4 regions of the Pseudarthrobacter oxydans genome follow, and region 2 is predicted to be linked to each of the others. Evidence: predicted binding sites of a transcription regulator. Region 2 holds the regulator's gene; each other region holds the start of a gene.
The links. Region 2 encodes Rex, which represses fermentation and respiration genes when NADH is low (regulators of the CRP and FNR family bind a similar motif). Its sites were predicted from a motif close to CTTGTGAANNNNTTCACAAG; they were not measured.
Positions count from the first base shown of each region.

Region 1: a site for Rex is predicted at 4,386-4,405, ahead of SMD14_RS11885 (glyceraldehyde-3-phosphate dehydrogenase). Genes of this name have one in related genera too.
Region 3: a site for Rex is predicted at 4,442-4,461, ahead of araB (ribulokinase). Genes of this name have one in related genera too.
Region 4: a site for Rex is predicted at 2,195-2,214, ahead of benA (benzoate 1,2-dioxygenase large subunit). Genes of this name have one in related genera too.

Region 1 covers NZ_CP139438.1:2,637,347-2,644,597, forward strand. Annotated here, with positions in the region: gene orn (oligoribonuclease) at 1-575, shown strand, start outside; tRNA gene SMD14_RS11865 (tRNA-His) at 704-776, shown strand; gene def (peptide deformylase) at 903-1,475, shown strand; gene SMD14_RS11875 (HNH endonuclease family protein) at 1,485-2,282, opposite strand; gene SMD14_RS11880 (hypothetical protein) at 2,407-2,616, opposite strand; gene SMD14_RS11885 (glyceraldehyde-3-phosphate dehydrogenase) at 2,692-4,134, opposite strand; gene SMD14_RS11890 (TspO/MBR family protein) at 4,428-4,970, opposite strand; RNA gene rnpB (RNase P RNA component class A) at 5,016-5,407, opposite strand; gene SMD14_RS11900 (peroxide stress protein YaaA) at 5,464-6,228, shown strand; gene SMD14_RS11905 (C4-type zinc ribbon domain-containing protein) at 6,309-7,046, opposite strand; gene SMD14_RS11910 (Nif3-like dinuclear metal center hexameric protein) at 7,167-7,251, opposite strand, start outside.
Region 2 covers NZ_CP139438.1:3,594,453-3,601,703, forward strand. Annotated here, with positions in the region: gene SMD14_RS16425 (hypothetical protein) at 10-477, shown strand; gene SMD14_RS16430 (hypothetical protein) at 587-1,408, shown strand; gene SMD14_RS16435 (redox-sensing transcriptional repressor Rex) at 1,470-2,174, opposite strand; gene SMD14_RS16440 (glutaredoxin family protein) at 2,279-2,533, opposite strand; gene SMD14_RS16445 (HAD family phosphatase) at 2,623-3,441, shown strand; gene SMD14_RS16450 (30S ribosomal protein bS22) at 3,509-3,607, opposite strand; gene SMD14_RS16455 (helix-turn-helix domain-containing protein) at 3,758-3,970, opposite strand; gene SMD14_RS16460 (3-deoxy-7-phosphoheptulonate synthase) at 4,125-5,279, opposite strand; gene SMD14_RS16465 (acetylxylan esterase) at 5,521-6,540, opposite strand; gene SMD14_RS16470 (rhamnulokinase family protein) at 6,587-7,251, opposite strand, start outside.
Region 3 covers NZ_CP139438.1:835,768-843,018, reverse strand. Annotated here, with positions in the region: gene SMD14_RS03910 (LacI family DNA-binding transcriptional regulator) at 1-195, opposite strand, end outside; partial or broken gene SMD14_RS20255 (hypothetical protein) at 192-254, opposite strand; gene araA (L-arabinose isomerase) at 244-1,764, opposite strand; gene SMD14_RS03900 (L-ribulose-5-phosphate 4-epimerase) at 1,816-2,544, opposite strand; gene araB (ribulokinase) at 2,541-4,301, opposite strand; gene SMD14_RS03890 (MFS transporter) at 4,577-5,830, opposite strand; gene SMD14_RS03885 (elongation factor G-like protein EF-G2) at 5,842-7,251, opposite strand, start outside.
Region 4 covers NZ_CP139438.1:2,079,632-2,086,882, forward strand. Annotated here, with positions in the region: gene SMD14_RS09410 (benzoate/H(+) symporter BenE family transporter) at 1-986, opposite strand, end outside; gene catA (catechol 1,2-dioxygenase) at 1,096-1,980, opposite strand; gene benA (benzoate 1,2-dioxygenase large subunit) at 2,309-3,694, shown strand; gene benB (benzoate 1,2-dioxygenase small subunit) at 3,730-4,266, shown strand; gene benC (benzoate 1,2-dioxygenase electron transfer component BenC) at 4,388-5,959, shown strand; gene SMD14_RS09435 (1,6-dihydroxycyclohexa-2,4-diene-1-carboxylate dehydrogenase) at 5,959-6,786, shown strand; gene SMD14_RS09440 (AAA family ATPase) at 6,840-7,251, shown strand, end outside.

The DNA.
Region 1 (7,251 bases), 960 kb from region 2:
ACATCAAGAACGACGCCCTGATCGAGGTGGCCGCCCTGGTCACCGACTCCGAACTGAACATCCTCGGCGACGGCGTCGACGTGGTCATCAAACCGGATGATGCCGCGGTGGCCCAGATGAACGATTTCGTCCGCGACATGCACACCAAATCGGGGCTCCTCAAGGAACTGCCGAACGGCAAGACGATGGCCGAAGCGGAAGCCGCCGTCATGGAATACATCACCACATGGGTGCCGGACCCGCGCAAGGCGCCGCTGGGCGGTAATTCCGTGGGGACGGACCGGGTGTTCCTGTCCCGGGACATGCCCGCAGTGGTTGAACACCTGCACTACCGGGTGATCGACGTCAGCACCATCAAGGAACTCTCGCGCCGCTGGTTCGCGAGGGCGTACTTCCAGTCTCCGGCCAAAAAGGGCGGACACCGCGCACTGGGGGACATCAAGGACTCCATCGACGAGCTCCGTTATTACCGGGAGGCCGTGTTCGTGCCTGCACCGGGACCGGACAGTGCCACTGCCCTGCAGATTGCCCGCCGCGTCACATCCGCCGGGGACGCCGGGCAGCAGGAAGGGTAATCTGCGCCACCTTCGACGGAATTTTCCGCAAAAACCCCAAAAGTGGACAAAGCACCCCTGAAGAGCAGGTAAGCTATATGAGTTGCCTTTCCAGAGGGCCGGTACGCCGGTAAATCTGCAGGCACATGGTGGGCTTAGCTCAGTTGGCAGAGCGCCTGGTTGTGGTCCAGGAGGTCGCGGGTTCAACCCCCGTAGCTCACCCTCACGGGACGGTATGTGCAGCCGTCCAAGAAGGAGGCCGCACCGGAGATCCGGTGCGGCCTCCTTCTTTTTTCGCCGTTTGCACACTTGCACCTGGCACGAGACACCGCTGAAGGACCGCTAAAGATGACCGTTCTGCCAATCACCATCTGGGGAGAACCCGTACTGCACCGCCGGGCTTCCGAGGTGGAAGTGTTCGACGACGAGCTGCGGACTTTGATAGCGGACATGTTTGAAACGAACGACGCCGCCAACGGCGTGGGTCTCGCGGCACCGCAGATAGGCGTGGGCAAGAGGATCTTTGTCTACAAATACGCCAACGACGACGGCGCTCCGCCCACGGGCGTACTGGTCAACCCGGTGCTGACCCTGTCAAAGATTTCCGGCGCGGTACCGGACCCGGACGAGGAAGAAGAAGGCTGCCTGTCCTTCCCCGGCGGGCAGTATCCCCTGAAGCGCGCCGAGTGGGCACGTGTTGAAGGGTTTGACGGCTTTGGACAGCCGGTCAGGTTCGAAGCCACCGGCTGGTTTGCCAGGGTCATCCAGCACGAATATGACCACCTGGACGGAAAACTGTACGTCAACCGGCTGATTGACCGCTATGCGCGCAAAGCCATGAAACAGGCCAAGAAGAGCGGCTGGGGCGTTCCCGGACTGACCTGGATGCCGGGCGTCGACCCGGACCCGTTCGGCCACTAGGGCACCCGGTCACTTCGCCGCAATGGTGGGCTGGTCCGGGCAGGACCCCAGCACGCGCTTCATGGCGCCCTTCTCCGCCTCGGTGACCCATAGTCCGTAGGCTGCCTTGACCGATATTTGGCGGGCCACATAGTGGCAGCGGAAGGATTTATTCTTGGGAAGCCAGGTTGCGGCATCGCCGGCACCCTTCTGCACGTTTGCCGGGCCGTCCGCCGCGATCAGGTTCAGCGGATCGTTGGCCAGGCTCTGGCGCTGCTTGGCTGTCAATCCCTGGGCACCCTTCTGCCACGCGTCACCCAAGGCCACGACGTGGTCTATTTGGACTGCCCGGCTGCTGTCGGAGCCCCGCCGGAAGTCCAAGGGCTGCCCGGTATAGGGCTCGCGGAAGGAGCCCCCTGCCACCCGGCACGTGGAACCTTCCATGAACACCACGGCGGTAAGGTCACGCCTGAGCATGTCGTTGCGGGTGTCGCACCCGTTCCGGTCCACGTCCAGCCACGCCTGGCCGAACGCTTCGCGGTCGTACTTGTCCTTCGCGGCCCGGCCCTTGACGGGAAGCCGTTCCAGCGCGGTGACGGCAGTACCGGAGGGCACGGGGTGCACCGGCACAACGGGCTTCATCCAGGCAGGGTCGAACACTGGGGCTTCGGTGGGGCCGGAGGCCGCGGGCTCCGCCAAGGCAAACTGGCCGGCAGTAAAGAACCAGGACAGTGCCGCCAGCGCACCGACGGCGGCCACTGCCAGGATGCCCCACGCCTGCCGCGAGCGACGGCGGGCTCGCCGGTAGGCGGACCAGCTCACAGTCATGGGGACCCGGCCCCTTCTCGGACATCATGCACCAGAAGAGCCTAGGCCGCCTCCCGTGTCGCCCCGTTGTTTTCCACAGTGTGGAGGGCAAGTGGCGGCGCTGGTGGAAGTGTCCGCGCGGGGGTTACTGCTCGCGCATCACCCTCCGGAGGTCCTCCTCGGCGATGGCCAGCAGTCCTTCCAGCTGGCGCACCCGATCCTCGCCGACGTCGCCCGTCTTGTAGGCGGCGCGGGCGCCCTCAAGCAGCCGGACGGCCTCCTTGTGGTTGGCTTTGGCGACGTCGAGGGCGTGCTCAAGGGTTGTTTCGTGCTGAAGTGTCGAATTTTTGTCCATGCCACCAGTGTGGTCCCGTTTCCCGGCTGATTCCAGCAGAATCAGCCGGGAACTCGCGGGACCGGCGGCCCCGGCCTAAACGGCGATCGCTGCGAGGGCCGCGGCGGATTCCTTTGCGGGGAAGGACGGCGGGTTGACCCCTGCCATTTCCTCCATCACGCGGACCACCTGGCAGCTGTAGCCGAACTCGTTGTCGTACCAGACGTAGAGGACGACGTTTTTGTCTGTGGACACAGTGGCCAGGCCGTCCACGATGCCCGCGCGGCGGGAACCGACGAAGTCAGTGGAGACAACTTCGGGTGAGTCGATGTAGTCGATCTGCTTCCGCAGGTCCGAGTGCAGGGACATCTCGCGGAGGTAGTTGTTGATCTCGTCCTTGGTGGTCCCGTTCTCCAGGCGGAGGTTCAGGATCGCCAGGGAGACGTCAGGGGTGGGGACCCGGATGGAGCTGCCTGTGAGCTTCCCGAGCAGCTCAGGCAGTGCCTTGGCCACGGCTTTGGCGGCACCGGTCTCCGTGATGACCATGTTCAGTGCGGCGGAGCGGCCGCGTCGGTCACCCTTATGGAAGTTGTCGATCAGGTTCTGGTCGTTGGTGAAGGAGTGCACCGTCTCCACATGGCCGTGCACGACGCCGAACTTGTCGTTGACGGCCTTCAGCACCGGCGTGATGGCGTTGGTGGTGCAGGACGCGGCGGACACGATCTGGTCAGTGTCCTCTATGGTGCCGTGGTTGATGCCGTGGACGATGTTCTTCAGGTCGCCCTTGCCCGGCGCGGTCAGGAGAACCCGTGCCACGCCCTTGCTCTGCAGGTGCTGGGACAGCCCTTCCCGGTCACGCCAGCGGCCGGTGTTGTCCACCACCAGGGCATTGTTGATGCCGAAGGCGGTGTAGTCGATGGTGGCAGGGTTGTCCGAGTAGATGACCTGTACCTGCACGCCGTTGGCCGTGATGGTGTTGGCTTCCTCGTCGATCCTGATGGTCCCTTCGAAGGACCCGTGGACGGAGTCGCGGCGCAGGAGGCTGGCACGCTTGGAGAGATCGTTGTCAGCGCCCTTGCGGACCACGATGGCGCGCAGGCGGAGGCCATGGCCGCCGCCGGCCTTTTCGATGAGGAGGCGGGCCAGAAGCCGGCCGATCCGGCCAAAGCCGTAAAGCACCACGTCGGTGCTGGTGCGGTCGTCGCCGCCGCGCTTGCCCACAACGTCGGCAAGTTCCGCGCGGAGGAATTCTTCCAGCGTGGCGCCGCTGCCCTCTTCCTTGAACTTCTGGTTCAACCGTGCGATGTCGATCGCAGCAGCACCGAGCTCCAGGCCGGCCAGGGTGTTCAGCAGCGGCGCGGTCTCCTCCAGGAGCAGCTCGTCCTTGCTCATCCGGCGTGCAAAACGGTGCGCCTTGAGGATGTTCATGGTGGACTTGTTGATCAAACTCCGGCCATGGATGCTGGTGACCACGTTGTTTTCGCGGTACAGCCGGCCGATCACCGGAATCATGGCCTCGGCGAGGGCCTCCCGGCCCATCCACGTATCAAGACAAGAATCTGACGTCTGGCTCACAGAAATACCTTCCTCGGTTCAGCCGTGTACGTCCTCGTACACGGATGTCGGCCACCACATGTTGTGCAGGGGCACCCGCGCCTGCAGGGGTCGGCCCCCAGGCGCCTGGATCGCGTGCAAAGAAAAACCGCCGGCTGCGAACGCAACCCCGGCGGAAGAACTCCTGCGTCCGGTCTCCATTCTAAGTTGGCCGGCCCCCCTGAACCGGCCGGAACCACGTGAAATCACTCACAGGGAACGGCCTTGCGTCCGGGGCATCAGTTGTGGATGGCCGAATAGAGATTGAGGCTGGCCGAAAACACAACCCACGAAAAATAGGGCAGCATCAGGAGGCCGGCAGCCGGGCTCACCGGACCGAACCGCACAACGAGGAAGGCGAGGGACGCCGCCAGCCCGGCAATCACCAGGAAAGCAGCCCAGAGTGCAGCGGCTCCAAATACCGGAAAGAGCCCGAAGAAGGCCAGCGGCCACGCGGCGTTGAGCACCAGCTGGACAAGGTACCCGGCCAGGGCGCCTCCCCTCAGCTCCCCTTTCCGCCAGACGAGCCAGGCGGCAACCGCCACCCCCGCGTAGAGCAGCATCCACATGCTCCTGAACATCCAGCCCGGCGGCATCCAGGGAGCCTTGACCGACCCCGCGAACCAGCCGCCGGAATTCAGGATGATGGGGACCGACGCCAAGGCCCAGGCTGCAGCGGAGAGCGCAAGGAACCCGGCCAGGGCAACAGCCTGCCGTCCGCGGGCGGAACCCTGCGGTTGGGCGGCTCCATAGCCGGAGGGCGGGTCAATATTTGCGGGCACGGTTCAGGATCCCCAACACAACTCTCAAGGTCAAACCGGAATGGGTGGATGGGTTGACCGATACGCCGGGTTCTGTGCTCCCGCCACGTTGCCGGTGCGGGAGTAGCGGCCATCCATCTACGAGCGCCGTTGCCGGCGCCCTCCAGCGGCCTACCCGGACACTCGGGCGGGCAGCCCTCAAACGTGTCCTGTCTGGCCTTGCTCCGGGTGGGGTTTACCTAGCCTTCCCGGTCACCCGGGAAGCTGGTGGTCTCTTACACCACCGTTTCACCCTTACCTGGTTCGTGCCGCTTTCAAACCGGCGCGACCCAGGCGGTCTGTTCTCTGTGGCACTGGCCTGCGGGTTACCCCGAGTGGGCGTTACCCACCACCCTGCCCTGTGGAGCCCGGACGTTCCTCGAGCCACTTGCGTGACGCGCGGCCGCCTGGTCAACCCATCCAGGTCCAGTCTACCGGCGCGGTGCCGCATTCCCTGCGCCGGTAGGATCGGACGGTGCTGATTCTGCTCCCCCCTTCCGAAGGCAAGACGCCCGCGATCCGTGGTTCCGCCGTCGACTGGCCTTCCCTGAGCTTCCCGGACCTGAACTCCTGCCGCGCCAAGGTGCTCGACGCACTGGGGGCGGTGAGCGCGCACGAGGACGCCCTCGCGTTGCTGGGGGTCGGGGCCTCGCTGAAGGACGACGTCGACCGCAACACCCGGCTCCACGCTGAACCCGCGGCTCCCGCCCACCAGATCTACTCCGGCGTGCTGTACGACGCACTGGGCTACAAGACGCTCACCCCTGTGCAGCGGCGCAAGGCAGACGAGTCGGTGCTGGTGATCTCCGCCCTCTGGGGCGCCATCCGCTTCGGGGACAGCGTGCCCGCCTACCGGCTGTCAATGGGGACGGCGCTGCCCGACGTCGGCCGCCTCGCCTCGTTCTGGAAGCCGCACCTGTCCAGTGCACTGGCGCCGCTCACCGAGGGGCAGCTGCTGGTTGACTGCCGGTCCAGCACCTACGCCGCAGCGTGGGCGCCGCCGGCGGCGCAGACCGTTACGGTCAACGTGTTCACCGAAGTGCAGGGCGTGCGGAAAGTGGTGAGCCATTTCGCCAAGCACACCCGCGGCGAACTGGCGCGGCACCTGCTGACCCGGCGGGGCAAGGCTCCAGCGACGCCGTCGGACCTTGCAAAGGCCGCCCGGGAAGTGTGGCAGGCAGAGCTCGTGGACGGGTCAGCGAAGAAACCCCACGCGCTAAACATCATCCTGCCGGGCTGATTCCCCCGCCCCTCCCCAACTAGGTAGCGCTAAGTGTCGTTATGAGCCGCCAAAACGACACTTAGCGCTACTTAGTTGGGTCAGGCCCATTCCTCCGAGCGGACCAGGATGGCGCCCGAGTCCGGGCAGAAGACGATGTCGTCAGCGGCGGCTGCCTTGATCTCGGCCAGGTCGCCGGGGCTCAGCTTCATGCCTGACGCTTCGGACGTGCCGTGGAACAGCCGGGCGGCGCCCACGCCCCGCTTGGCGAGCGTTTTTTCGTAGACGGCGAGCAGGCCGGCGTCGAGCCCCGCAGCGAATTCGGCGCGCCGGGTGCGGAGCCCGCTCGCTTCCGCCTCCACCTCAGCCAGTTCCGCATCCAGCTCGGCGCGGATGGTGCCGAAGGATCCCTGGATATCGTCCACAATCCCCTGCTGCGCCGCCTGCCTGGCGCGAAGGGAGTCCAGCCGCTCCATTACCTCGAGTTCGATGTCCTCAAGGTCCGAGCGACGCTTGTTGAGCGAGGCGATGTCCTTCTGGAGGGCCACCAGGTCCTTGGACAACCCGGTGCCGCTGTTCAGCCGCGCCTCGTCCCGCTGGATTCGCGAGGCGACCTGTTCCACGTCCGCCTCGGCCCGCTTCAGTTCGGCCTCGGCGTCATGGACAGCCACCTTCGCCGCACCAAGCTCGCCATTGGCAACAGACAGGGCCGCCTCAAGGTCCTTGATGCGGGGATCGTTTTCCAGGGAGCGGCGGCGGTTGGCGAGCGACTTAAGCTTGGCGTCCAGCCCCTGCAGCTCAAGCAACTTCAACTGTTCCGCCGGTGCTGCCTTCGCCACATTTACCTCCGCTTGATCCCTACCGGCCGGGGCCGGGCACCTGATCGGCGCTTCCTAGACTCTAGCGCGTGGCCTGCTCCCCCGCCTCGCTGCGTCGCCACCGGACCTCGCATTCAAGGCCTAGCCCGGGGTCAGGATGAAGTCCCAGGGATCGCTGTTGGTAGTGCTGACCCGGATTTCAACGTCATGGCCCTGGTCGGCGAGG
Region 2 (7,251 bases):
GTGAGGGCCATGAGCAACTCTCCCAGCGCGCCCCGGACCGGTTTCGCCCGGATCTTCGCGGTGGCGGCCCTTCCCACCGAACTCAAGGTTTCGTTCTGGATCTGGTTCGTGGGCGGCATCCTGGGCCTGCTGGGGGGACTCCTCGGCATGCTGGCCTCCCTGGTGCTCTTCGCTGCTGCGCCGGGAGCCGCAACCCAGGTGCTGCTGCTCATGCTGCTGGCGGCCAGCGTGGGGGCGGCCCAGATCGTGTTCGCCCTCGCCATGAAAGAGGGGAAGCACCGGGCACGGCTGGGCCTGACGGCACTCACCGGCATCACCCTGGTCCTGGCCGTCGCCAACGGGGCCATGGGCGTGGGCCAGGCTGGCAACTGGGCTGCCTTCCTCATCAGCCTGGCCGCCACTGTCCTTCTCTGGCTGCCCCGTTCGCAGGCCTTCTTTGCCGCAGCAGGACGGCGCGGGAATACCTCTTCCGAATGACCCACAAGCCGCCCGCCCCGGAGTACGGTGGACTTAAGCCATGCTGGGGGTAGGGCACAGGACCATTCCCGGCAGCCTACCTGGAACCCGACATGCAAAAGGAACGCCCATGAGTACTCCCCCTGTCCCGCCTCCCGTTCCAAACGATCCCGAGTCCGGCTCCGAGCCTGGCACGCAGGGTCCCCGCTACGGCCAGAACGCACCCCAGTCCGGCGCCCCGCAGTACGGCCAGAACGCACCCCAGTACGGGCAGAGCGCCCCGCAGTACGGCCAGCAGTCCGGCGCGCCCCAGTACGGGCAGAACGCCCCGCAGTACGGCCAGCAGTCCGGCGCACCCCAGTACGGGCAAAACGCGCCGCAGTACGGCCAGAACCCGCCGGCGGCTCCGGGCTACGGGCAGCAGCCGTACGGGCAGTCACCCTACGCGCAATACCCGTCGGAGCAGCCGCAGCCGTCCGGAAGCACGGGCGTTCCCCAGCTGGTCAACATTTCGTTCTGGTTGCTGATCGCCTCTGCCGCCATCTTCGTTGCCTCCGCGCTTGCCGGCCTCACCACGCTGGATGATCCCCGGTTCCGCGATGTCTTCGACAGCCAGGTCCAGGGCACCGGCGCCGGAGTCACGTACGAGGATATGAAGGGTGTCATCGCCGGCACCCTGGTGGTTTTCACCATCATCGGCCTGGCGCTGTACTTGTTGGTGGCATTCTTTGTCCGCAAGGGCAAGAACTGGGCACGCATCCTGGGCACCGTCTTCGCGGCACTTTCCGTCCTGGGCCTCTTCGGCCCTCCCAGTTTCGCGACCATCGGCACGTTGTTGGGGATCGCGGCCATTGTGCTGCTCTACCTGCCTGGTGCCGCTCCGTATTTCCGGCGGCAGCAGCCGTTCGCCAATCCGTACGGCGGCAACATGGGCAACCCGTACGGCCGGTAGTCCAGGCACCAACCACCCTGCGGGCGTGGGTCCCGAAAAGCAGCCGGAACCGCGAAGGAACCTAGGCGGTCTGGCCCGGGGCCTGCGCCCGCTGTGCGTGGTAGGCCAGGATCTGCAGCTCCGTTGCCATGTCCACCTTGCGGAGGTTGACCCCCTCCGGCACCTGGAGCATCACGGGGGCGAAACTCAGGACGCTGCGGACGCCGGCCGCCACCACGCGGTCGCAAACATCCTGGGCCACGGCGGCCGGCAGTGCCAGCACCACCATGTTGGCCCCGGTCCGGTGCAACACCGCTTCCAGGTCGGCCACGTCGCTGACCCGCAGCCAGCCCACTTCGTTGCCCACCACCATCTGGTCCGCGTCAAAAATGGCAACTACGTCGAAGCCGCGGGATTCAAAGCCGCCGTACCGGGCCAGGGCCTTGCCCAGGTTGCCGGCACCCACGATCGCCACTTTCCAGTCGTGCGTAAGTCCCAGGGCGGCCGCGATGTGCCGGCTCAAGTACTGCACCTCGTAGCCCACACCGCGGGTTCCATACGAACCAACGTGGGAGAGGTCTTTGCGCAGGGTTGCGGAGCTGACGCCCGAGGCCTCGGCGAGGGATTCTGAGGAGACCCGCTCCACCCCCTCGGAGAGCAGGGTGTTGAGGGCGCGCAGGTAGAGGGTCAGCCGTGCCACGGCAGCGGGCGGAATCTGTTTACCCGCCGTGCCCGTGGCTCCCGGCAGGTCCGGGACAGCCTGGGGAGTTGAATCCAGCGAAGCCACCAGCTCCTCCCTCGCATTGCGTCGTGACACCACTCTAGAGCCCCATCAGCATTGCCAACAAAGCAGGTGACGCCGATGTCCGCATCATCACAAGGTGCTGCTCCCTACTGCGCCATTGCCTGCCGGAGCACGCGTTCAAGGCGGGCTTCGTCGATCTTCCAGAAATCGCGCTGCACCCCGTCCACCAGCACCACGGGGATTTCTTCCGCATAGCGTTCACGGAGTTCCGGCTGGTGGTCCACCAACTCCTCGTCCCACTCAAGTCCCAGCGATGCGGTAACCCGCCCGACGGCGTCGCGCGCGTCTTCGCAAAGGTGGCAGTCTGCTTTGGTGATGAGGAGGACGCGCGGTGAGGCCATGCCTTAACGGTATCCCCGTTGCCCGGGCGCGGCGACGTCCGGCGTGACACCGCAGTGGGATGAAGAGTGGATTGACTAGACTCAACTGCATGCCCGTTGAGAAATACGTCGCCGTAGTCACCAAGCCGGTTGCTGCGCCGCAGCCCGGCGAGGCGGCGTTCTTCGATGTGGACAACACCCTGATGCGCGGCGCCAGCCTCTTCCACGTTGCACGGAAGATGCACCAGCGCGGCGCCTTCACCATGACCCAGGCTGCCGGCTTTGCCTGGAAGCAGTTCAAGTTCGTGGCCCGCGGCGAGAACATCGACGACGTCCATGCGGTGCGCGACTCCGCCCTGACCCTCGCCGCGGGGATCACGGTCGACGACGTAAAAGCCTTGGGCGAAGAGGTCTACGACGAGATGATCGCCTCGAGGATCTGGCCCGGCGCCAAGGCCTTGGCGGAGCAGCACCTGCGGGTTGGCCGCCGGGTGTGGCTGGTGACCGCCACACCCATCGAAGTGGCCACCGTGATTTCCACCCGGCTGGGACTGACCGGAGCCCTGGGAACGGTGGGCGAAATACATGACGGCATGTACACGGGCCGGCTGGTGGGGGACATCCTGCACGGCTCCGCCAAGGCCGTTGCCGTCCGGGCCATTGCCGACGCCGAAGAGCTGGACCTGATGCGCTGCTGGGCCTACAGCGACTCCTACAACGACATCCCCCTGCTGACCCTGGTGGGCCACCCCGTGGCCATAAACCCGGACGCCCGTCTGCGCCGGCACGCCCGGGACAACAATTGGCCCGTCTACGACTTCCGCGCAGGCCGCCGCGCAGCCACGCTCGGGCTCAAAGCGGCAACGGCCTGCGGCGCCGTCTACGGTCTCTGGAAGGGGTTCGCCCGCATCCGGGGCCCCCGCGTCTAGGCAGCGCCAACAGAAATGCCCGCCACCTCGGAAGGCGGCGGGCATTTCCACGCAGTTCGAAGTATTGCTACTTCTTGTTGCGGCGCTGGTGACGGGTCTTGCGAAGCAACTTGCGGTGCTTCTTCTTGGCCATACGCTTGCGACGCTTCTTAATAACTGAACCCACGAAAGTTCCTCACAAACTAGATGCAGTACCTGTCTGATGGAAAAGGTTCGTGGACAGAGCTACGAACTGAACAACTGACAGATTCTTACAATGACGTAAAACGTTCCTTAACAGGGTACCGCTTCCGGGAGGCGGCTATGGACAAGCTTGTCAGGCGGTCTCGGTGTGGCCGTCCACCACAGCACCTTTGAGGTACTGCTCCACCGCCTGCTCCGGGACGCGGTAGGAGCGTCCGAAGCGCACTGCCGGCATTTCGCCGGAGTGGACCAGCCGGTACACGGTCATCTTGGAGACCCGCATAACCTGGGCGACTTCAGCCACGGTGAGGAACTTCGCGTTTGAGAAGTTCTGTTCTGGCGACATTTCCCATATTCCTTTGCTGACGGATGGACAACAGTGACCCCATGTTCATGCCAATGCGGTGTTCCGATGCTGAGCCATCCACCAACCACCTATCTAGATACTCTAGATGTTCCTGTGGCAGAAGTGAAAGTAGTACGGTCCCCTATTTCATCCCCTATTTAGTGAGAGCCGACTCCCTCCGCTTGCGGGCGGAGGCGGCCAGCTGGTCCAGGACAGAGACCGAAACATCCCACTCCATGCAGGCGTCCGTGACGCTCTGCCCGTACACCAGCTCCGGTCGTCCCGCGGCGTGCCCGGCAACATCGAGGTTCTGTGCGCCGCCCACCAGGAAGCTTTCCAGCATGACACCGGCAATCGCCTGGGCCGAAGTGCCGCCGTCTTCCAGCTGGGCGCCGATCTCCATGGCCACTTCGGCCTGGCGGTGGTGGCTCTTGCCGCTGTTGGCGTGGCTGGCGTCGACGATGAGGCGGGGGTTCAACTGCTTGCCTGCCAGCTTTGCCGAGGCAGCCTCCACGTCGGCGGCAGAGTAGTTCGGTCCCTTGCGCCCGCCGCGGAGGATGACATGGGCGTCCGGGTTTCCGGCGGTGGACACCAGCGCGGCCCGGCCGTCGCCATCAATGCCGAGGAAGGCCTGGGCGGCCGCCGCCGCGCCGCAGGCGTCGATGGCTACCTGGAGGTCGCCGTCGGTCCCGTTCTTGAAGCCGATGGGCATGGACAGGCCCGAGGCAAGCTGCCGGTGGATCTGGCTTTCGGTGGTGCGGGCCCCGATGGCGCCCCAGGAAATCAAATCCGCCATGTACTGCGGGCTGATCGGCTCGAGGAATTCCGTGGCCGTGGGCAGCCCCAGCGCGGTGACCTGCTGCAGGAAGCGCCGCGCGGTCCGCAGGCCGGTGACCATGTCGTGGCTGCCGTCCAGCCGCGGGTCGTTGATCAGGCCCTTCCAGCCCACCGTGGTGCGGGGCTTCTCGAAGTAGGTCCGCATGACGATGAGCAGGTCTTCCCGGTGCTTCTCGGCCTGGCTGACCAGCCGCCGCGCGTACTCCAGTCCCGCCTTCGGATCATGGATGGAGCAGGGTCCCACGATCACCAGCAGGCGGTCGTCCACACCGTCCATGATGGCGCGGACTTCGTCGCGTCCGCGTTCGACGACGTCCGCCGCCCGTGCGTCCAGCGGCAGTTCCGCGATGACTTCCTGGGGCGTGGGCAGCGCGGTGAATTCGCTGACACGCAGGTTGGACGTCGATTTTGCGGCTTCGGCGCCGGCGGCGGTCTGGGCTGTGGCGGATGCTTCTGCTGTTGCGGTGCTCATGTTCGGGTCCTGTTCCAGATGGGAAGCGGGCCCGGATCAGAACCCGCCGGAGAAACGGCGAAGGGCAGAGAATAATCTCTGCCCTGTTGGCTCTGAAGGAAAGTTGGATGCGTGTCAGTTAGACGCGGGCCCCTCCAGAGCCAACGAAAAATACGCATACCAACGGTTTGTCATGCCTTGAACCATAACCGCAACCTGTTGCCCCCCGCAAAGTGTTACGCCGCATCGCGGGACGGGCGGCCTACCCCAGCAGCTTCCGCAGGAACAGCAGCTGCCTGATCCAGTGGTGCTCCTGGCCGCCCTCGTGGTTGTTGAACCGGTACACCTCGATCTCTTTCGCAGCACCGGTGGCCGGAACGCCGGGCGTCCCGCATCCGTACGCGTTGAAACTGGCAAAAACAGTGGAGGGCGGGCAGATGTCATCCATCTGCGCCGCCGAATACAGCGCCGGCGCGGTTGCCCAGCGTGCCAGGTTGACGCCGTCGAAATAGCGCAGCACCGCGAGGGCGGCAGCGTACCGGTCCCGGTGCCGGGCCAGGAACTGCGCTATCTCCGGGTACGGCCCGCGCGGGGTGATGTCGATGGCGCGGGGGAAGTCCTGCAGGAAGGGGACGTCGGGCAGGGCGGCGATGACGCCGTCGAGCCTTCCGGCCACCAGCCCGGCGACGGCCACAACGATGCCGCCGCCCTGGCTGACGCCGGCCAGCACCACGCGGGACGGGTCGACGGCGGGGTGGGACCGGGCAGCTTCCACGGCCCGGAAGGCGTCCACGTAGACCCGGCGGTAGTAATAACCGTCCCGGTTGGCAATGCCGCGGGTCATAAGGCCGGCGTGGGCCACGTCCCCGGCGGAAGGGTGCGGGTCCGGCGTCTCCCCCAGGGTGCCGCCGTAGCCCTGGCCCCGGGTGTCCATGATGAAGTGCGCGTATCCGGCCTGCGCCCACCGGGTGTCCTGGTTGACCAGCCCGCGGCCGCCGGAATATCCGGCGTACTGGACCACCACGGGCAGCGCCGCATCGGGTTCCCGGTGCGCAGGGAGGTGCAGCCACCCCTTGACCGGAGCACCGTCATAGCCGGCAAAGGTCACGTCGAAGGTGTCGATGACGGAAAGGTAGTTCTCCACGGGTTCAAAGCCGGGGTCCAGGGGGAACTCCCGTGCTTCCGCGATGGTTGCGTCCCAGAATTCGCGCAGGTCCTCCGGCGGCGTCACGTCCGAGGTGTAGGTACGGAGCTGGGCGAGCGGGAGATCGAAGAGCGGCATGGTTATCGAATCCTGTCCTGTGTTGACGTGTCGCAGTGCGGTCAGGCTACAGCCGCGAGAGTTCCGGCGCGAACGCCTGCAGGTCATGGCCCTGCACCACCAGGGCGCGGAGCTCAGCCAGCCCGCCGCAGACGGCACCGGCCGCCCGTGCCTGCACCAGCACATTGCCCAGTGCGGTGGCTTCCACGGGTCCTGCCACCACTTTCCTGCCCGTGGCGTCTGCCGTGAGCTGGCACAGCAGCCTGTTCTGGGAACCGCCGCCCACGATGTGCACCACGTCGACGATCCGGTCGGCGACGCGTTCGGCGTCGCGGATGGTGCGGGCGTAGCCGGCCGCGAGGCTGTCCATGATGCACCGTGTGATGGCTGCTGGATCGTTGGGCAGCACCTCTCCGGTGCGGCGAACGGCACCCCGGATGCGTTCGGGCATGTGGTCCGGGGCGATGAAGTAGGGGTCGTCCGGGTTGATCTGCGGCCCGCCGGCCGGCAGCGCGGCCGCCGCGGTGAGCAGCGCCGTCAGTTCGGGACGGACCCCTTCCTGTGCCCAGGTCCGCTGGCATTCGCTGAGCAGCCAGAGCCCGCCCATGTTCCGGAGGTACCGGATGGTGCCGTCCACGCCCCGTTCGTTGGTGAAGTTCGCCGCGCGGCTGGCTTCGGTGAGGACGGGGTGTTTCAGTTCCAGCCCCACCAGGGACCAGGTTCCCGAGGAGA
Region 3 (7,251 bases), 1.7 Mb from region 2:
CCGGGTGACCAGGCTCCGGGCTGCGGTGTTGCGGCGGTAGCCAAGCCGGGCTATCACCGCTTCCACTCTTTCCCGCGTCCCCGCGCTCACGTTGGGGTGGTTGTTGACCACCCGTGACACGGTCTGGTGCGAGACCCCGGCCAGCTCCGCCACGTCCTCAAGCCTCGGCAGCCGGCGAGGCTTGCCGCGCGTCACGGCGTTCTAGTCCGTGGCAGGGGCCGGGAGCTCAGCCGTGCCACGGGATCAGATCCCGCCGGCCAGCTTGTAGTAGGCGGCGTTCCAGTTGAGGTCCTTCTTGAACTGCCGGATGGAGGTGCCTTCGTCAATGGTCAGCAGTTCGGTTTTGGCGATCTCGGCGAAGTCCTCGAACACTGCCATGCCCACCTGGGTGGAGAGAACGGTATGGTGGGCGGCGCCGGCGGTGAGCCATGCCGCGGCGGAGGTTGCGAAGTCCGGCTTGGGCTCCCACAGGGCGCGGGCCACGGGCAGGTTGGGCAGCGGCTGCTCCAGGGGAACGACGTCGACGGCGTTTGCCACCAGGCGGAAACGGTCCCGCATGTCGGACAGGGCGACGACGACGCCCGGGGAGGCATCGGCGTCGAACACCAGGCGGACCGGGTCTTCCTTGCCGCCGATGCCCAGCGGGTGGATTTCCAGGCGCGGCTTCGATGCCGTGAGTGAAGGGCAGACTTCCAGCATGTGCGCGCCCAGGATCTTCTCGGACCCGGGTTCCAGGTGGTAGGTGTAGTCCTCCATGAGCGAGGCACCGCCGGGCAGGCCTGCGCCCATCACCTTCGCGGCGCGGACCAGGATGGCGGTCTTCCAGTCGCCTTCGGCGCCGAAGCCGTACCCGGCGGCCATGAGCCTCTGCACCGCGAGGCCGGGAAGTTGGCGCAGGGCGCCCAGGTCCTCGAAGGACGTGGTGAACGCGGCGGAGCCGTTGGCCTCCAGGAAGCTGCGCAGGCCGAGTTCGATCCGGGCCCCGTACCGCAGCGATTCATGCCTGGCCGCGCCTGCGCGGAGCTCCGGCACCACGTCGTAAAGGTCCTCATATTCCGCCACCAAGGCGTCGACGTCGGCCTCCGCCGCGCCGTGCACGGCCTCGGCGAGCTCGTTGACGGACCACGTGTTCACGGCGACGCCGAAGCGCAGCTCCGCCTCGGTCTTGTCGCCTTCGGTGACGGCGACGTTGCGCATGTTGTCGCCGAAGCGGGTCAGCTTCAGGGTGCGGACTGCGGCCCATCCGGCGGCGGCCCGCTGCCAGGAACCCACCTGGCGTGCCACGTCAGGGTTGGAGACGTGCCCGACGACGGTCTTCCGGGCGATGCCCAGGCGGGACTGGATGTACCCGAACTCGCGGTCTCCATGCGCGGCCTGGTTCAGGTTCATGAAGTCGAAGTCGATGTCCGCCCACGGCAGGTCCCGGTTGGCCTGGGTGTGCAGGTGCAGCAGCGGCTTGCGCAGCAGGTCCAGGCCCTGGATCCACATCTTGGCCGGGCTGAACGTGTGCATCCAGGCGGTTACACCGATCACGGAATCATCCGAGTTCGCTTCCAGGGCCGTGCGCCGGATGGCGTCCGAATCCGTGAGGACAGGCTTCCAGACAATCCTGACCGGGACGGCGGAATTGGCGTTGAGCTGGTTGGCGATCTCCTGGGACTGGGCGGCCACCTGCTTGAGGACTTCCTCCCCGTACAGGTGCTGGCTGCCGGTGAGGAACCAGACCTCGTAGCCGTCGAGGGAAGTGTTTGCTGCGGTGCTCATGGATTCTCCTGGGAAGTGATGTGGCGGCGCTGGATTACTGGCCTGTGCTTTTTATTGGCCGTAGACGTTCTGGTAGCGGGCATAGAGGGAGTCGATGGAGCCCTGGTCGATGGGCAGGGGCTCGCCCAGCTGCCTGGAAATGTGGACGGTGCGGGCCACCTCCTCACACATCACGGCGGCCTTCACGGCGGAGCGGGCGTCCTTGCCGATGGTGAAGGGACCGTGGTTCTGCATCAGGACAGCCGGTGAATTGGAGTTCTTCAGCGTCTCCACGATCCCGTGGCCGATCGAGTCGTCGCCGATCAGCGCGAACGGGCCCACCGGGATGGAGCCGCCGAACTCATCGCCCATCATGGTCAGCACGCACGGGATGGCCTCCCCCCTCGCAGCCCAGGCGGTGGCGTAGGTGGAGTGGGTGTGCACCACGCCGCCCACCTCCGGCATGTGCCGGTAGACGTAGGCGTGCGCTGCTGTGTCCGACGACGGAGACAGCGGCGGGTTGCCCCAGTCCACCGTGCCGCCGCCACCGACGTTGGTGCCCCTGACGGGCGTGCCGTGCAGGTCGGTCACGATCATCTGCTCCGGGGTCAGGTCCTGGTAGGCGACCCCGGAGGGCTTGATGACCATCAGGTCGGTGCCCGGCACCCGGGCGGAAACGTTGCCCGCGGTCCACACCACCAGTTCGTAGCGGGTCAGCTCGGCATGCAGCGCGCACACTTCTTCACGGACCCGGGCGATGGTTTCCAGGATCCCGGTTCCGGTTCCATTCCCTGCACTCATGCGGACACCTCCACGGCCGTTTCGGCGGCGGAGCCGGCACCGGGCAGGGCGGTCCGGGCAGCTTTGCGCTGGATGGCCTTGAGCCGGTGCATCACGTCGTTGCCGCCGCGGCCAAAGTAGTCGTGCAGGGCCTTGTACTCCTGGAAGAGTTCCTCGTAAGCGGCCACGTTTTCCGGGATGGGCGTGTAGACCTCACCGGGTTCGGAACCCATGGCGGCGGCAGCTTCCCGGATGTCAGCGTATTCTCCGGCGGCGACGGCGGCGTGGATGGCGGATCCCAGGGCCGGACCCTGCTCCGAGCCGATGGTGGACAGCTGAAGGCCGGTGGCGTCCGCGTAGATCTGCATCAGGAGCCTGTTCTTGAGCAGGCCGCCGGCCACGATGAATTCCCTGACCGGAACCCCGGCGTCGCGGAAGGCGTCCACGATGGTGCGGGTTCCGAAGGCCGTGGCTTCCAGCAGGGCGCGGTAGGTGTCCTCGGGCCTGGTGGCGAGGGTCTGGCCCACCACGATGCCGGACAGCTCATGGTCCACCAGCACCGAGCGGTTGCCCGAGTGCCAGTCGAGTGCGATCAGGCCGTGCTCCCCGATGGCCTGCCGCGACGCCAGTTCGGTGAGGTACTCATGGATCCCCAGCCCGCCGTCCCTGGCAGCCTGGTGGTATTCGGGCGGGACGCCGTACTTGGTGAACCAGCCGAAGATGTCCCCCACGCCGGACTGCCCGGCCTCGTAGCCCCACAGGCCCGGCACGATGCCGCCGTCCACTGCCCCGCACATTCCCGGCACTTCCCGCAGTTCGTTGCCGTTCATGACGTGGCAGGTGGAGGTGCCCATGATGGCCACCAGCTGGCCGGCTTCCACTGCCTTGGCGGCAGGGACCGTGACGTGGGCGTCAACGTTTCCCACGGCCACGGCGATGCCCTCCGGCAGCCCGGTCCAGGCTGCCGCCTCCGCCGTCAGGGTGCCGGCGGCGTCCCCCAGCCGCCCGATGGCGTGCTCCAGCTTGGAACTGACAAAGTCCTTGAAGTCCGGGTTCAGGGCGGCCAGGAAATCCGCCGAGGGATACCGCCCGTCCTGGTAGATGCCCTTGTAGCCGGCGGTGCAGGCGTTGCGGACGTAGCGGCCGCACAGCTGCCAGACGATCCAGTCGGCCGCCTCCACCCAGTGGTCCATGGCGGCGTAGGCCTCCGAATCCTCTTCCAGCAGCTGCAGGCCTTTGGCGAACTCCCACTCGGAGGAGATCAGGCCCCCGTACCGCGGAAGCCACTCTTCGCCCCGTTCGGCGGCCAGCCGGTTGATCCGGTCGGCCTGCCCTTGGGCGGCGTGGTGGCGCCAGAGCTTCACGTAGGCATGCGGCCGGTTGGCATAGCCCGGCAATTCGTTCAGGGGCGTGCCATCGGCCTTGACGGGCACCATGGTGCAGGCGGTGAAGTCGGTGGCAATACCGACGACGGCGGCCGGGTCGATCCCCGCGGCGGCCACCGCGGCGGGAACGGCTATGCGCAGGACGTCCCTGTAGTCGTTGGGCACCTGAAGCGCCCATTCCCCGGGAAGCCGTGCTCCGTCGTCGCCCGCCACGTCTTTGGGCAGGGAGCCGGTCACCACTGCATGGGGATACTCATGGACGGCGCTGCCGAGCTCCTTGCCGTCGCGGACCCGCACCACCACGGCACGGCCTGACAGGGTTCCGTAGTCCACCCCGATCACGCAGTGGTCGGGGTGGACGTCGGAGCTGGAAGTGAACAACGCAGCTGGCATGGGGTTGCCTCCATCCGGGAGGCAGAGGCCTCATTACCGGTTTTGTAGGGTCAGGGTCGAGCTAAGTGCTGCAGCAAGTGTGAACGCTAACAAAGAAGAAGTCAATGAGGTCAAAGGTTTTCGGAGTTTCCGCGAGGACACTCTTGTTAGCGTTCACAAATTCATCTATATTGACCGGTTCCGGATCACGTCCGGGACCCGGGGGTCCCTCACGTACGTTAGGCGCCCGCGGCACTTCGCCCCCTGCTGTCCCGGGCATGGCTTACGGGCATTGTTCAGGGCGCTGCCGCGACTCCGGTAGCAACATCCGCCGGCGAGCGCTGCCGACGGCTGAGCAGGATAAAGGGAGCCGCAATCAGTTGCACTGCCCCACCCACGGCCAGTGAAGCCGGGTAGCCGTAGAGGTCCGCGGTCCGGCCGAGCAGCGGCTGCACCACCACTCCCCCGGCCGAGCCCAGCAGGGAATCGAAGCTCAGCACTGTGGCACGCTGCTTCGAGGCAATCATGTCGTTCAGATATGCCTGCCGGACGGGCGTGCCGGCCGAGGACACGATTGCCCAGAGTGCCAGGAGCACCAACGCCAGCCAGAAGACGCTGGTGAACATGAGCACCACCAGGATGAGTGCACTGGCCACGTTCGTGGCTATCAGCACGCTGGTCCGCCGCCGGACCAGTTTCCGGACCCGGGGCGCCATCCATCCGCCGACGACGTCCGCTCCTGCCACCAGGGCCGCCGCCAGGCCCGCTATGGCATAGGCCCGCGGGTCTCCGAAAAGCTGAAGCAGGTAGGGCTGCAGGGCATAGAAAACGTAGATGCCCACCCCTTCGGTGAACGGGGCCGCCAGCATGATGAAGCGGACGGGCGGGTTCTTCAGTCCGTTGTCCACGGATGCCCGCAATACTGCCCGGGTGGCCTGCAGCGGATGGGCCGAACGTTCAGGCGTGAAGCCGACGTCGTGCATGAGCAGGAAGGCCACGGCGAACATGGCGGTGAGCACGCCCACCCGAACGAGGAACGGAACACCGAGGTTGCTGGCCTGGGCAATGACCCCGCCGGCCACGGAGCCCGCCAGCATGGCAACGCCGGAGACCATCTGCCCCCGGCCAAGCACCGTTTCCAGCCCGCCTTCGTAACCGGCGAAACTCAGGGCGTCCACCAGCCAGGCCTCCACTGCGCCGGAGAAGAAGGTGAAGCCCAGGCCCAGCAGGACCGAGACCACGGCCCACCACCAGAACGGGGCTGAAAACTGCCACAGCAGGTAGTACAGGAAGGTGGACCCGGCCAGCGTGAGTGTGCCCAGCAGGAAGGAAACCCGGCGGCCCCAACTGTCCGCCACTACTCCGGTCGGCACCTCGAACAGCACCATGCCGGCCGTAAAGAAGGCATTCGCGGCAAAGGTCTCCAGGTTGCTTAGGCCCGCATCCAGCAGGAAGAGCGTGTTGATGCCCCAGATGAACGAGGCCGCCAGGGTGTTTCCCAGGGTCAGCGTCAGGTAGACGCGCTGGATCTTCCTGGCTGCGTCGTTCATGGCAGGTGCGGCTACGGGGTGCTGAAGCTGGCGGGTACCGGATCATGCCGCAGGTACCGGCGGCGGAAGCGCCCGGATCCCGCGGTGAGGGCCCGCAAATCGACGGCATAGCGCAGCAGTTCCTGGTCCGGGACTTCAGCGCTGATTTCGGTCAGGCCGTCACCGGAGGAGGTGGTTCCGGTGAGCCTGCCGCGCCTGGCGGACAAGTCACTCATCACGGACCCCACGTGCTCGTCCGTCACAGTGATGACCACCGATGACACCGGCTCCAGGAGTTGGATCCGCCCTGCTGCCGCCGCCTCGCGCAGGGCCAGCGCCCCGGCGGCCTGGAATGCGGCATCGGAGGAATCCACGCTGTGCGCTTTGCCTCCCGTGAGCGTCACCCGCAGGTCCACCACCGGGAAGCCCGCGCTGACCCCCTTTTCCATCTGGGCACGGACGCCCTTCTCCACGGACGGGATGAACGTCCCCGGGATCACGCCGCCCACCGTCCTGTCCACGAATTCGAAGCCCCCGCCGCGTGGCAGGGGTTCCACGTCAATATCGCAGACAGCATATTGCCCGTGGCCGCCGGACTGCTTGACGTGCCGCCCATGGCCGGCGGCGGGGGCCGAGAAAGTTTCACGCAAGGGCGTCACCACGTCCACCGTATGCAGCTTCACGCCCTGGTCCCGCAACCTGTCCAGCACCACCTCGGCGTGGGCCTCCCCCATGCACCAAAGGACGAGCTGATGCGTTTCCTGGTTCCGTTCCACCCGCAAGGTGGGATCGCCGGCCGCGATCTTCCCCAGGCTGCGCGCCAGGGCGTCTTCGTCACTGCGCGAATCAGCCTCCACGGCCACGGGCAGCAGCGGCTCGGGCATCTCCCAGGTGGCCAGCAGCAGCGGCCGGTCCCGGCCGGAGATGGTGTCTCCGGTTTCGGCGCTTCCCAGTTTCGCCACCGCGCAAATGTCCCCCGCCACGCAGTGCGGGACAGGCCGCAGCGAGGCACCGAGCGGGGAGTAGAGGTGCGTAACGCGTTCGTCCGTGTCGTGGTCCTGGTGGCCGCGGTCGGCCAGGCCCTGGCCGGTAACGTGCACCGGAGCATCCTCCCGGAGCGTGCCGGAGAAAACCCGGACCAGGCAGATCCGGCCCAGGAACGGGTCGATGGAGGTGCGGACCACCTCTGCCGCCAACTGGCCCTCCGGATCGCAGGACAAGGGCCCGGCGGGCGCGCCCGCCAGGTCCGTCACCTCGGGCACCCGGCCGTCCGACGGAGGCGGGAAGGCCCGGACCAGGACCTCCACCAGTTCCGCGGTCCCCAGTCCGCTGACGGCCGACGTGGACAGGACGGGGAAAAAGGACCCGCGCTCGACGGCGGTTTCCAGGTCAGCGACAAGGACGTCGGTTTCGATGTCCTCGCCTGCCAGGTAGCGGTCCAT
Region 4 (7,251 bases), 1.5 Mb from region 2:
AGGGCGTTCGTAGGGCCCGTCACGCATGCTGATACCGCGCCTAAGCCGGCGTTCAGCAAGGAGAACGCGCCGGACACGATGGCGAAAGCGTTGACGGGCGGCCGGTGTCCTGCGGCCCGAAGCACGGCGATGCCCTGGCCGTTCTGGACGAACAACACCGTCAAGGCCAGGGGAACCAACAGTTCCAGCTGCGACGCCCACGTGAACACCGGAGGGGTGAAGGCCGGGACGGCCAGGAGCGGTCCCGGCTCCCCGGGAACATACTGCCCGCTGACCGCCACCGCCAGGCAACCGGCCACCAACGTCCCCAGGACCGGGGGAAGGAATTTCCCCAGGGCCGGCACGGCGGTCAGGAGCAGGAAGGCGCCCACCATCGGGGCGGCGACGGCCGGATTGGCCTGGCTTGCGGAGATGATGTCCGTGCCGAAGCGGAGGAACACGGCGGCGACCATGGCCATGACGATCGGCATGGGGATCATCGCCATGATCCGACGGACCACTCCGGTGGCGCCCAGGGCCAGGACGAGCAGGCCGGCTGTGAAGAACGTGCCCACCACTTCCGCGAAGGAAAGATGGTGCAGCGACGGCCCGAGCAGAACCGTGCCTGGAATCGACCAGGCGAACCCCAGCGGCTGCCGGTACAGCAGCGACATGATCAGTGTCGCTGCTCCGCCGGAGAACAGGATGCCGAAAACCCACGAGGCGAGCTGTTCCTGGCTCAGCCCGCCTGCTGCCCCGACGGCGAGGGTGACGGCGATGGGCCCGGAGGCGGTGAAGACCAGGCCAATGGCACCGTTGGACAGGTAGGTCGGCGCCACGTCCCGAAGGAAACGGCGTGGTCCGGCGGGGCGGCGTCCGGGCCGTTCCAGCAGCGGTTGCCGCGCGGGCGGCATCTCCGCGGCCGACAGTCCGGGAGCCGGCCCTCCAGTGACGGGTTCTGCTGCGGCTTCCGGCTGGGCCGCCGGGTCCTGGCGGAAAGTGGGCATCCTGGCTCCTGGCTGCGTGGTTGGAACAGGCAGGCGCCCCGAAGATGCAGCTCCGGGGCGCCATGTGGCCGGGTCCTGGCGCCCGGCCTCAGACAGTAGGGGCAAAGGCCTACTTGGTCTCGCCTTCCTTGGCGAGGACGTAGTTGTACACGGCGTCCTCTCCGGCCCCGCCGTCCGTGCGGGGTTTGGGGTCCAGCATCAGTTCAGGCTTGACGGCCGAGGCGATGTCGTCAGCGTTGTGCGGGTCGCCCGGGAAGTAGAGCTGCTGGGTGACGGGCTGGTAGCCGGGTGCCGATACCTTGATGTGGATGTGGGCCGGACGCCAGGCGTGCCAGCCGGCCGCCTCAATGAGCTGGCCGCAGGCGCCGTCCGTGGGGATCTGGTACGGCGCCGGACGCATGGTGTTGATTTCAAAACGGCCTTCGTCGTCGGCTTTGACCGTGGCCCGGAAGAGCCACTCCGGCAGGCCCGGGGCGTACTGCGAGTAGAAGCCGGCGGCGTCCGCGTGCCAGATCTCCACCTGTGCGCCCTGCAGGGCATTGCCGTTGGTGTCCGTGAACTGGCCGGTGAAACGCAGGGGGGTGCCCTCTTCGCCGTCGCGCATGAGGACGGTGGCCGGCGTCGCAAGCTCCGGCGATCCGGGCACGTAGTACGGGCCTTCAATGGTGCCCCTGGTGCCGGGGCGGTCCTGGGAGTTGACGTCCTCGACCGTGTGCTCGAGCCACACGTCAAGGAACAGCGGCCACTCACCGTCGGTACCCACCTTGATCAGCCAAGCCTTCAGCGCGTTGTACTCCTCGTAAGTGACCTGGTGCTCAACGACGATGTCGTTGGCGGCCTTGATGAGCGCGCCGGCCAGCAGGCTCACGCGCTCCTTGGGCACGCGCAGTTCCGAAAGCTTGCCGGAAGCGGCGAAGCGTTCGGTGGCCTTCGAGCCGGCTTCAACGGCTGTGCCCTCGTTCTCGTTCCTGGTATCCACTTGGGTCTCAGTCATGGCGGTCTCCACCTTCGTCTTTGAAATTGGGGCCCAGAAAGGTCTCCTGGACCCGCCGCAGGACGCCGGTGCAGAGTGCCTGCCGATCGTGGCGTCGCGTGATGTCTGTCTCATCGTAGGTCCGAAGATAATGACGAAACAAATATTGATAATGCTGCTTTTTAGTCATGATCGATACATAAAGACACCCTTGGTCGACCCTAGGTGTTTGCCTGATGTGAGACCAGTCACGAGGGGGAAGAATTGCCTCTAACGTCCACCGCCGGCAACGACGCCAGCCCGGACCTCCCGCCCATCCGTCCAGCAATCTCCAATGAGGGAGCACGCCATGACCGAGAACCTGATCCATGCCCGCGAGGTCCTTGCCGACGCCGTGATCGACGACCGTGAGAACGGCATCATCCGGGCCAAGCGCGAAATCTTCACCGACCAGGAGATCTTCGAACTTGAGATGAAGCATATTTTTGAAGGCAACTGGGTGTACCTGGCCCACGAGTCCCAGATTCCCAACGTAGGCGATTACTTCACCACGTACATAGGCCGCACCCCGGTGATGATCACCCGGGACAAGGACGAGAAGCTCAACTGCATCGTCAACGCCTGTTCCCATCGCGGCGCCATGCTGTGCCGCCGCAAGACGGACAACCGCACCACCTTCACCTGCCCGTTCCACGGCTGGACGTTCAAGAACTCCGGCGAGCTGCTGAAGGTCAAGGATTCCCGGAACGCCGGCTACCCCGAGACCTTCAACAAGGAAGGATCGCACGACCTCACCAAGGTGGCCCGCTTCGAGTCCTACCGCGGCTTCCTGTTCGGCTCGCTGAAGGCCGACGTGCTGCCGCTCGAGCAGCACCTGGGGGATGCCACCAAGGTGATCGACTCGATCGTGGACCAGTCACCCGAAGGCCTGGAAGTGCTGCGCGGCTCCTCCACCTACACCTACGACGGCAACTGGAAGGTCCAGGCCGAAAACGGCGCCGACGGCTACCACGTCACGGCCGTGCACTGGAACTACGCCGCCACCACGGCCCGCCGCAGCGCCGGTGACTCGGCCAACAAAACCAAGGCCATGGATGCCGGCAAGTGGGGCAAGGTCAAGGGCGGCTTCTACTCCTACGACCACGGGCACCTGCTGCTGTGGCAGGAGTGGACCAACCCCGAGGACCGTCCGCTCTGGGACCGCCGGGAGGAACTGGTCCAGAAGTACGGCGAGGAGATGGCCAACTTCATGATCAACATCTCGCGCAACCTGTGCCTGTACCCGAACGTCTACATCATGGACCAGTTCTCCTCGCAGATCCGCCACTTCCGGCCGATTTCCGCGGACCAGACCGAGGTGACGATCTACTGCATCGCACCCAAGGGCGAGTCCCAGGAGAACCGTTCCAAGCGCATCCGCCAGTACGAGGACTTCTTCAACGCCACCGGCATGGCCACCCCGGACGACCTGGAGGAATTCCGCTCCTGCAACAAGACCTACTGGGCCACCAGCGCCCCCTGGAACGACATGACCCGCGGCTCCACCCACGAGATCGCCGGCCCGGACGAGCAGGCCCAGGCCCTGGGCATGACCAAGGTCATCGCCTCCGGAGTGCGCACCGAAGATGAAGGGCTCTACCCCATCCAGCACGGGTACTGGAAGGAAGTCATGGACCGTGCCCTGGCGGAGGAAGAGGAGCGTTCCGCGCTGGCCTCCGTCCCCGCCTCCGCCTGACAGAGCCCACCGGAACCACAGAGAGCGCAGACACAATGACCAGCCTGACCCAAACCGCCCCGGTCCTCAAGGCCGCGGAGGACATTGCAATCCTCGAAACCGTCCGTGCCTTCCTTTACCGGGAAGCCCGCCTGCTGGACGACCGCCAGTTCGATGAGTGGCTCGAGTGCTACCACCCCGACTCCGAATTCTGGATGCCGGCCTGGGACGTGGATGACCAGCTGACGCAGGACCCGCAGAACGAGATCTCCCTGATCTACTACGACAACCGCGGCGGCATCGAGGACCGGGTGTTCCGGATCAAGACCGACAGGTCATCGGCCACCTCCCTCCCCGAGCCGCGCACGGGGCACAACATCACGGACGTTGAGGTTTTGGCGAACGACGGCGGCCGGGTCGAGGTGCGCTTCAACTGGTTCACGCTCTACTTCCGCTACAACACGACGGACACATATTTCGGCACCAGCTACTACACGATCGACCTTTCCGGCCCGGAACCGGTGATCCTGAAGAAGAAGGTAGTCCTGAAGAACGACTACATCCACCACGTGGTGGACGTCTACATGATCTGACCTGCCCGAACCGGCGCCCGGAAGTCCCGGGTGCCGTACGGCAGTTCCCATCCCGTGCCCGCCGGGCACGCCAGAACTTTCCCGGGACGCGACGACGCGCCCGCCCAGCCAGGAGGACACCATGGGCCATAAAGTAGCCCTCAGCTTCGAAGACGGCGTCACCAAAGTCATCAAGGTCGGCGACTATGAGACCGTCATGGACGCGGCCTACAAGGCGCGCATCAACATTCCGTCCGACTGCCGCGACGGCGCCTGCGGCACCTGCAAGGCGTTCTGCGATTCCGGCACCTTCGACCCGGGCGACTACATTGACGACGCCATGACCGAAGAGGAACTCGAAAAGGGCTACCTGCTGACCTGCCAGGCCGTCCCCGAGTCCGACCTTGCCATCCAGATCCCGGCCACGTCGGAGTCGGCCAAGACGGCGGCGGCCACCTTCAGCTCCACCATCAAGGAGCTCAACCGGCACACGGACACCACGGTGTCCTTCACCCTCGAGGTGGATAACCGGGACGCACTGGCCTTCCTTCCCGGCCAGTACGTCAACCTCAGGGTCCCCGGCACCGACGCCGAGCGCTCCTACTCCTTCAGCAGCGGACCCGAGGTGCAGGACGCGTCCTTCATGGTCCGCGTAACCCCGCAGGGCGCCATGTCCGAGTACCTGCGGGACCGCGCCGCAGTAGGCGACTCCATCGAGTTCACCGGCCCCTACGGATCGTTCTTCCTGCGCGAGCCCAAGCGGCCCTTGCTGCTCCTGGCCGGCGGCACCGGCCTGGCCCCGCTCCTGTCCATCCTGGAAAAGCTGTCCGAAAACCCGCCGTCCACCCCGGTCCACCTCATTTACGGGCTCACCCGCGAAGCGGACATCGTGGGCCTGGACTGGCTGCGGGCCTACGAAGCGAAGCTGCCCGGTTTCACCTGGGATTACATCGCCTCCGAGCCCGGCACCTCCGCCCCGCACACCGGCTACGTCACACAGATCATCGAACCGAAGCACCTTAACGAAGGCGACGTGGACATCTACCTCTGCGGCCCGCCCCCCATGGTCAACGCCGTCTCGAAGTGGCTGGACGCTGAAGGCATCCAGCCCGCCAACTTCTACTTCGAGCGGTTCGCGCCGAAGGAGACTACCGGAGGCGACGCCGAGACGGGAGCCCCGGCGCCGGCCGGGAAGATCCAGGCCGAAGGTGACACGATGAGCCGCAGCGAGGCCGTGTCCTCGCTGGAGACCGGCCGGCTGGACTTCCGCAAGGAGGACAGCTTCGCCCAGCTCGACGCCCGCATGGGCCTGGAGCTGGCGGTCAGCGAACTGCTGCTGGGCAGGCTCAGCGAGGAACAGCTGCGGCAGTTCCGCCGGCTCGCCCAAGCCACCACGGCGTCAGTGGAAGGCGGGAACATTACGGACCCCGAGGAGTTCGCGCGTACCAACGAGGAATTCCATGAGTACCTCTTCATGATCTGCGACAACCCCATGCTGCTGGAGTCCTACCGCCGCCTGGACGTGCACGCCCAAATGGCCGCGGCGTTCGAAACCGGAACGCCGATCTTCGAGCGGGTCACCCAGGACCACCTGGACATCGTGGACGCCTTTGAGCGCGGGGACAAGGACCGCCTCCGCGCCGTCATCACCGCGCACGCCCACGATGCGAAGGACACCATGGCCGGCGCCATCGACGCGAAGGCCGCCCTCTGATGGCTGAACCGTACGCCGGGCAATTCGTGACCCCAGGCAGGTTCGGCGGCAAGGTCGCCGTCGTCACCGGTGCCGCCCAGGGGATCGGCCGGAAAGTGGCCGAACGCATCGGCGCCGAAGGCGGGGCAGTGGTCCTGGTGGACCGCGCGGAACTGGTTCACGATGTGGCCCGCAGCATCGAAGAGGCCGCCAAGTCCTCCGGTTCCGGAGGGTCGGCCACATCCGTTACTGCGGACCTGGAGACCTTCGCCGGCGCCACCCAGGCCGTCAAAGCTGCGCTTGCCGCACACGGACGCGTGGATGTCCTGGTCAACAATGTAGGCGGCACCATCTGGGCACGCCCCTACGAGGAGTACGACGAGGACAAGATCGAAAAGGAGATCCGCCGCTCGCTCTTCCCCACCCTCTGGAGCTGCCGGGCGGTACTGCCGGCGATGCTGGAACAGGAGTCGGGGACCATCGTCAATGTGTCCTCGGTGGCCACCCGCGGCATGCACCGCGTCCCGTATGCCGCTGCGAAGGGCGGCGTCAACGCACTGACCCAGGCCCTCGCCATGGAGGTGGCCGGGCGCGGAATCCGCGTAGTTGCCACGGCGCCAGGCGGTACCGAGGCGCCGCCGCGGAAGGTCAAACGTGGCCCGGAAGCCGAGTCCGCCACCGAGAAGGCCTGGTACCAGGTGATCGTGGACCAGACCGTGGAATCCTCCTTCATGAAGCGCTACGGCACCCTTGACGAGCAGGCAGCCCCCATTGTCTTCCTCGCCTCCGACGAAGCGTCCTACCTCACCGGCAGCATCCTTCCGGTGGCCGGCGGGGACCTGGGATAGAGCTTGGACACCGCCGCAAAGGGCGGGCAGGCCGCTCCGGTAGACTGGCGGCCATGACTGCGGGGTCCGTCCAAGGCGATATCGGTGCGGATTCGCCGCTGGTGGGCCGCGACGCGGTGTTCGAGGAGCTCCTGGACATCCTCCGCGCCGTCCGCAAGGGCAAGGTGGTCACGGCCGTCCTCACCGGACCGGCCGGCTCCGGGAAAACGGCGGTGCTCGAGTCCTTCCTGGAACATTGCCGCACGGGCGTCCGCGGCGTCCGCGTCCTCTCCGCCATGGGCGATGACTGGGAAGCTCAGTTCGCGCTCGCCGGCTACTCCCAGCTCATGCTCACCTCGCCGTTGCGTTCGGCAAAGGCGTACGACGGCGGCCCGCACCTTCCGGCGGGTCCCCTCGCCTCCCTGAGCACGGACCAGGTGGTCAACTACGCTTCGACGCTGGGCACCCACCTCGAAGGGCTGCAGT